2 linked regions of the Actinomadura luzonensis genome follow. The protein of the gene in region 2 interacts with the protein of the main gene of each other region in a pairwise test. Links are inferred from orthologs where the notes say so. Each region holds a gene or a part of one and is shown on either strand. Other genes may lie near its edges.

Region 1 (3,635 bases), 3.5 Mb from region 2 along the record:
CCGGCGGCCCCGACGAGCAGCGCGGCGGCTAGGACACGTCGCATAGCACAAACTTCCCCTCGTTCATCCGGGGGGAAGAGTGCCCACAATACGCGACTGCGCACCAAATGTGGGTGAGGCGGCCCGTACCCCTCCTGACGTGCCGCCTCACCCGCCCCCCGAACACAGGGGCGCTCCCGCGAGGACATTCGCGGGAGCGCCCCGTCCGGATGTGTCAGACGCCCACGTGTCAGACGCCCACGTGTCAGACGCCCATCGACTGCGTGTCGTTGCTCTCCGCGCCGCCGGCCTCGGTGACGCCGTTCTTGAGGTGGTAGCGGGCGATGGCCTCGCGCAGCACCTCGCCGTCGAGCTCCTTGCGCCTGACGAGCTGGGTCAGCACCGCCAGCGTGATCGAGGCCGCGTCCACGTGGAAGTGGCGGCGCAGCGCCGAGCGCGTGTCGGACAGGCCGAACCCGTCGGTGCCCAGCGAGGACCAGTCACCCGGCACCCACTGCGCGATCTGGTCCTGGACGGCCTTCATGTAGTCGCTGACGCCCACGAACGGCCCCTGGGCGTCGGACAGGGCCTGCGTCACGTACGGGACGCGCTGCTCGGCCTCGGGGTTGAGCAGGTTGTGCTCCTCGCAGGCCAGGGCCTCGCGGCGCAGCTCGGACCACGACGTGGCCGACCACACGGTGGCCGAGACGCCCCAGTCCTCGGCGAGCAGCCGCTGCGCCTCGACCGCCCACGGGCCCGCCACGCCGGAGGACAGGATGTTGGCCTTCGGGCCCTGCGTCTGCGGGCCGTCGGCGAACTTGTACAGGCCCTTGAGCAGGCCCTGCACGTCGAGGTTCGCCGGCTCGGCGGGCTGCAGGTAGGGCTCGTTGTAGACGGTCAGGTAGTAGAAGACGTCCTCCGGCTGGTCGCCGTACATGCGCCGCAGGCCGTCCTTGACGATGTGCGCCACCTCGAACGCCCAGGACGGGTCGTAGGAGACCGCGGCCGGGTTGGTGGAGGCGATGAGCGGCGTGTGGCCGTCCTCGTGCTGCAGGCCCTCGCCGTTGAGCGTGGTGCGGCCGGCGGTGGCGCCGAGCAGGAAGCCGCGGCCCATCTGGTCGCCCATCTGCCACATCTGGTCGCCGGTGCGCTGCCAGCCGAACATCGAGTAGAAGATGTAAATCGGGATCATGTGCTCGCCGTGCGTGGCGTACGCGGTGCCGGCGGCGATCGCCGAGGCCATCGAGCCCGACTCGCTGATGCCCTCGTGCAGGATCTGGCCCTGCACGGCCTCCTTGTACGACAGCAGCAGCTCGCGGTCCACGGCCTCGTACGTCTGGCCGTGCGGCGAGTAGATCTTCGCCGACGGGAACATGGCGTCCATGCCGAACGTGCGGGCCTCGTCCGGGATGATCGGCACGAACCGGTGGCCGATCTCCTTGTCGCGCATGAGGTCCTTGAGCAGGCGCACGAACGCCATGGTGGTGGCGACCTGCTGCTTGCCCGAGCCCTTGCCGAAGGTCTTGTAGACCTCGTCGCCCGGCAGCTTGATCGGCTTGGCCCGCTGCACCCGCTTGGGCAGCACGCCGCCGAGCGCCGCGCGGCGCTCCTTCATGTACTGGATCTCGGGGTCGTTCTCGCCCGGGTGGAAGTAGGGCGGCAGCTCGCCCTCCAGCGCCGAGTCGGGGATCGGCAGGTAGAGCCGGTCGCGGAACTCCTTGAGCTCGGCCTTGGTGAGCTTCTTCATCTGGTGCGTGGCGTTGCGCGCCTCGAAGTCCTTGCCCAGCGTCCAGCCCTTGATGGTCTGGGCGAGGATCACCGTCGGCTGGCCGACGTGCTCGCGGGCCGCCTTGAAGGCCGCGTAGACCTTGCGGTAGTCGTGGCCGCCGCGCGACAGCTTGCGGATGTCGTCGTCGGACAGGTGCTCGACCATCTTGCGCAGGCGCGGGTCGGAGCCGAAGAAGTGGTCGCGGATGTAGGCGCCCGACTCGACCGAGTACGTCTGGAACTGGCCGTCGGGGGTGGTGTTCATCTGGTTGACCAGCACACCGTCGACGTCGGCGGCGAGCAGCGGGTCCCAGTCGCGGCCCCACACGACCTTGATGACGTTCCAGCCGGCGCCGCGGAAGTACGACTCCAGCTCCTGGATGATCTTGCCGTTGCCGCGCACCGGGCCGTCGAGCCGCTGCAGGTTGCAGTTGATGACGAAGGTGAGGTTGTCGAGCTCCTCGCGGGCGGCGAGGCCGATGGCGCCGAGCGACTCGGGCTCGTCCATCTCGCCGTCGCCGAGGAAGGCCCATACGTGGCTGCGGCTGGTGTCCTTGATCTGGCGGTTGAGCAGGTAGCGGTTGAACCGCGCCTGGTAGATCGCGCCGATCGGGCCCAGGCCCATGGAGACGGTCGGGAACTCCCAGAAGTCGGGCATGAGCCGCGGGTGCGGGTAGGACGGCAGGCCGCGGAAGCCGTGCGAGAGCTCCTGGCGGAAGGCGTCGAGCTGGGACTCGTTGAGCCGGCCCTCCAGGTAGGCGCGGGCGTAGATGCCCGGCGCCGCGTGCCCCTGGAAGAAGACCTGGTCGCCCGACTCGCCGTGGTCCTTGCCCCGGAAGAAGTGGTTGAAGCCGACCTCGTAGAGCGAGGCCGCCGAGGCGTAGGTGGCGATGTGGCCGCCGACGTTGGTGCGGGCGTTGGCCCGGGACACCATGACCGCCGCGTTCCAGCGGATGTAGGCGCGGATGCGGCGCTCGACGTGCTCGTCACCGGGGAACCAGGGCTCGCGCTCCGGCGGGATGGTGTTGATGTAGTCGGTGCTCCGCAGGCCCGGCACGCCGACCTGGTGCTCGCGGGCCCGTTCCAGCATGCGCAGCATCAGGTAGCGGGCTCTGGTGCGGCCTTCGGTCTTGACGACGTTGTCGAGAGACTCGAGCCACTCGTTGGTCTCACTGGGGTCGACATCAGGCAGCTGGCTGGGTAGGCCGTCGCTGATGATCGAGAATCGCTGGCGTCCGGAAGCCACTGGGTCTCGCCTTCCGAGAATGACTGATGTCTGGTCTGGGTCGCCTTCCATCCTGGTCGCTAGCCGTAGAAAACGCATCTCTACTGGCCGGTAACCAGAGTGTCCCTGCTGGCAGGGAGCGCTCCGATGGCCTAGACCACCGATGGTAGGACGAATCGCAGTCAAAGGTTACATCCCGGGAGCAATTTAACAAGACAGGAAAATGAACGAAATTTCGCTCGAATGCCTGGGCCTGTCCCCGGGGCGTCCCCTGCCGCACCTGCACCCTCCCCCGAACGGGGACGGTCGTCACCAGGACGGCCGGGCGAGTCTAGCGGCCGATCCTGGCAGCGGCCTCCGCAGGGGCACGAACAGCCTGGTCAAAGCGCCTCGTCGAGCGGGACGAGCCCCTGCTGGAGCGCGTAGATGGCGGCCTGCGTGCGGTCGGACACGCCCAGCTTGGCCAGAATGCTGCTGACATGCGACTTGACCGTCTCCCTGCCCATCCGCAGGTCCCTGGCGATCTCGGCGTTGGAGCGCCCCCTCGCCAGCGCCGCCAGCACGTCCCGCTCCCTCGGCGTGAGCGTGTCGAGCGGGCGGGGGCGCTCGGCCCGGCGTACCTGCCTGACCAGCAGCGCCGCGATGCCCGGCTCCAGCACGCTGC
Region 2 (3,075 bases):
GAACCCCACGAAGCTCATCGCCCCGATGATGAACCCCTGACGGTACCCCGAGACGCCGAAGGCGATCACGAGGCCGATCAGAATGAGGTCAAGCAGATCACCGCGCACGCTTCAAAGGTAGCCAGGGATACGGTCAAGCGTGCACGTCTTCGGCCAGGACCGCGTCACCCTCCTGGCTACCTTGGGCGCTATGCCGCCGGTCGAGGGAACAGTTCGCGATCTCATCCAGGCAGCCCTGCTCGACGACGACCCGGACGGCCCGCTGCGCTGGCACGTGATCTCCGTGCTGCGGCAGCGCGGCGACCTGGAGTCGTTCATCGAGGCGCGGCGCCTGTGCGCCGCGGACACCGTGGCCGAGCGCCTGCTCGGGGTGGACATCATGGGCATGCTGCGGCCGTTCGCCGACCGCACGCTGCCGGTGCTGCGCTACCTCGCGGCCAGCGAGCACGACGCCATGGTGCTCTACTCGGTGCTGATCGCCTTCGGGCACCTGGCCGACCCGCGCTCGCTGCCGTCCGTGATCGACCTGGCCGCGCACCGGGACGCCCGGGTCAGGTACGGCGCCGCGTACGCGCTGCAGCACGTGCTCGGCGACCCGCCGGACCCGTCCGGGCTGGCCGCGCTGCGCGTGCTGGCCGCCGACACCGACGCCGACGTGGCCGGCTGGGCCTCGCTCGGGGTCGCCCTGTGGTCGGGGCGTTAGCGGGGGCGGCCGTCGAGGTCGGGGGGCAGCTCCGCGGTGCGCGAGGTGTCCCAGGGCCGCTCGAGCCCGCCCGCGCGCAGCACGGAGTCGAGGATCATGGCGGTGAACCCCCACACGAGCATGCCGCGCACCTGGAACGCCGGCCCCTTCATGCCGCTCGGGTGCCGCAGCATGACCCGGTTGGCCGGGTCGACCAGCTCGCCGATCGGCACCCGTTCGACCGACTCGACCTCGTCGGGCGAGGCCGCGTGCACCGCGGACGGCTCCCGCCACCAGGCGACCACGGGCGTGACCCGGTTGTCGCTGTAGGTCAGGTACAGCTCGGGCAGCGTGCACAGCACGTGCACGCCGCGCGGGTCGGCCCCGGTCTCCTCCTCGGCCTCGCGCAGCGCCGCCTCGATCGGGCCGCCGTCCTCGGGGTCGACGCCGCCGCCGGGGAACGCGGGCTGCCCGGCGTGCCTGCGTCCGCGCGTGCTGCGCTGGATGAGCAGCACGTCGGGGCCGAGCGGTCCCTCGCCGAAGAGCATGAGCACCGCGGCGGGCCGTCCCCTCCCGTCCGGGGGCAGCATGGTCTGGGGGACGGGGAGCTGCTGGGCCTGCTCCGCCAGGCGGATCAGCCAGTCGGGGACTTGGGTCACTCCTCCTCCAACGCGCCGGCGCCTCACCCGCTTCCCTCAGGAGAAGGGCCCGGACCTGACGAGCTTGCGGGCCTCGGCCTCGGACGTCGGCCCGGCGCCGAACGACGGGCACAGCGCGGCCAGCGGGCAGACGCCGCAGGCCGGACGCCGGGCGTGGCAGATGCGGCGGCCGTGCCAGATGACCCGGTGCGAGAAGATCGTCCACTCGCGGCGCGGCAGCAGCTCGCCGACGACCTGCTCGATCTTGACCGGGTCGGTCTCCTCGGTCCAGCCGAAGCGGCGCACGAGGCGCTGGAAGTGGGTGTCGACGGTGAGCCCGGGGACGTCGAAGGCGTTGCCGAGCACCACGTTCGCGGTCTTGCGGCCCACGCCGGGCAGCGTGACGAGGTCCTTCAGCCGGCCGGGCACCTCGCCGCCGTAACGCTCGCAGACGGCCTGGGCCATGCCGATGATGCTGTTGGTCTTGGCCCGGAAGAAGCCGGTCGAGCGGATGATCTCCTCCATCTCGGTGCGGTCCGCGGCGGCGTAGTCCTCGACCGTCGGATATTTCGCGAACAGCACCGGAGTGACCATGTTGACCCGCTTGTCCGTGCACTGCGCGGACAGGATGGTGGCGACCAGCAGCTCCAGGGGGTTGCGGAAGTCGAGCTCGCAGTGCGCGTCCGGGTACGTCTCCGCCAGGATCCGGTTCATCCTGCGTGCCCGCCGCACGAGTGCGAGCTGCGTCTCCGGCTTGCGCCCCGCCGCTGTCGTCGCCATGACCGCAAGGGTAGAAGGTTCCGCCCGTGCTTGAACCCCGGACGGGTCCGGTCCCGTACAAGCTGGCGACACGGGAGGGGTGGCCATGGGCGGTCAGGGTGCGACGGTGGCGGAGTTCGTCCGGGCCTCGGGGCCGCTGCGCGGGCAGGCGCTGCACCGGCTGGCGCTGGCCTGCGCCGCGACGATGGCGAGGCTGCACGAGCGCGGCATGGCCGGGCTGCGGCTCAGCCAGGACAGCGTGGCGCTCGGCGCGCACGGCCAGGTCTTCATCGGCTGGCTGCCCTCGGCGGCCGGGTACGAGGGCGCGGTGGCCGACGACGTGCGGGCCTGGGCCGACCTGGTGGTCTTCGCCGCGACCGGCGTCCGCGACGGCGACCCGGCGGCCCTGCCGCCCACGCTGCGCGTCGCGGTCGCCCAGTGCCGCCGCCCCGATCACCGGTCCCGCCCGCGCGCCGCCGACGTGCTGCGCGTCCTGCTGGGCCAGTCCGTCGCGACCGCGATGGCCTCCGTGGACGACCTGCTCGCCTGCTGAACCCGGGCCTCCGGTAACTTTCCCTCTGGACTCGACCCGGACTCGACGCAGACTCGACACACCCGGACGAGCCAGAACACTCCGGCATTCCCATAACCTGTGTGTGCCGCCTGGAGTGGGGTGAGTCACAATGGCAGCAGAGGAGGCAGAGTGAACACCGACGATGTGCTGGGCAAGGCCCCCCTGTTCGCCGCGCTCGACCGCGAGAGCGCCGCGGCGCTGCGGACGAGCATCACCGAGGTCCAGCTCTCCAAGGGGCAGACGCTCTTCCACGAGAACGAGACGGGCGACCGCCTCTACGTCGTGCTCGAAGGCAAGATCAAGCTGTCCCGCACGTCCCCGGACGGCCGGGAGAACCTGCTGAGCGTGCTCGGGCCGAGCGAGATGTTCGGCGAGCTGTCGCTGTTCGACCCGCGGCCGCGCACGGCCACGGCGACGGCGCT

What was found.
Region 1: the proteins of nth (region 2) and aceE interact in binary tests that used the Escherichia coli proteins (3 or more experiments, as listed by UniProt). The link is inferred for Actinomadura luzonensis from one-to-one orthologs.

What each region holds. Positions count from the first base shown.
Region 1 is NZ_JAKRKC020000001.1:5,996,433-6,000,067, reverse strand. The notes cover bases 45-3,368. They hold aceE (pyruvate dehydrogenase (acetyl-transferring), homodimeric type), read right to left. Parts: upstream 2,993-3,368; coding sequence 245-2,992; downstream 45-244. Other genes in these bases: MF672_RS28435 (response regulator), read right to left, coding at 3,352-3,368. In the rest of the region: MF672_RS28445 (alpha/beta hydrolase), read right to left, coding at 1-44; more of MF672_RS28435, read right to left, coding at 3,369-3,635. UniProt on the Escherichia coli protein: Component of the pyruvate dehydrogenase (PDH) complex, that catalyzes the overall conversion of pyruvate to acetyl-CoA and CO(2).
Region 2 is NZ_JAKRKC020000001.1:2,545,976-2,549,050, reverse strand. What follows is about bases 240-3,003. They hold nth (endonuclease III), read right to left. Parts: upstream 2,101-3,003; coding sequence 1,378-2,100; downstream 240-1,377. Other genes in these bases: MF672_RS12260 (Crp/Fnr family transcriptional regulator), read left to right, coding at 2,783-3,003; MF672_RS12265 (hypothetical protein), read left to right, coding at 2,207-2,632; MF672_RS12275 (NUDIX hydrolase), read right to left, coding at 700-1,341; MF672_RS12280 (HEAT repeat domain-containing protein), read left to right, coding at 240-703. In the rest of the region: MF672_RS12285 (MarP family serine protease), read right to left, coding at 1-108; more of MF672_RS12280, read left to right, coding at 191-239; more of MF672_RS12260, read left to right, coding at 3,004-3,075. UniProt on the Escherichia coli protein: DNA repair enzyme that has both DNA N-glycosylase activity and AP-lyase activity. The DNA N-glycosylase activity releases various damaged pyrimidines from DNA by cleaving the N-glycosidic bond, leaving an AP (apurinic/apyrimidinic) site.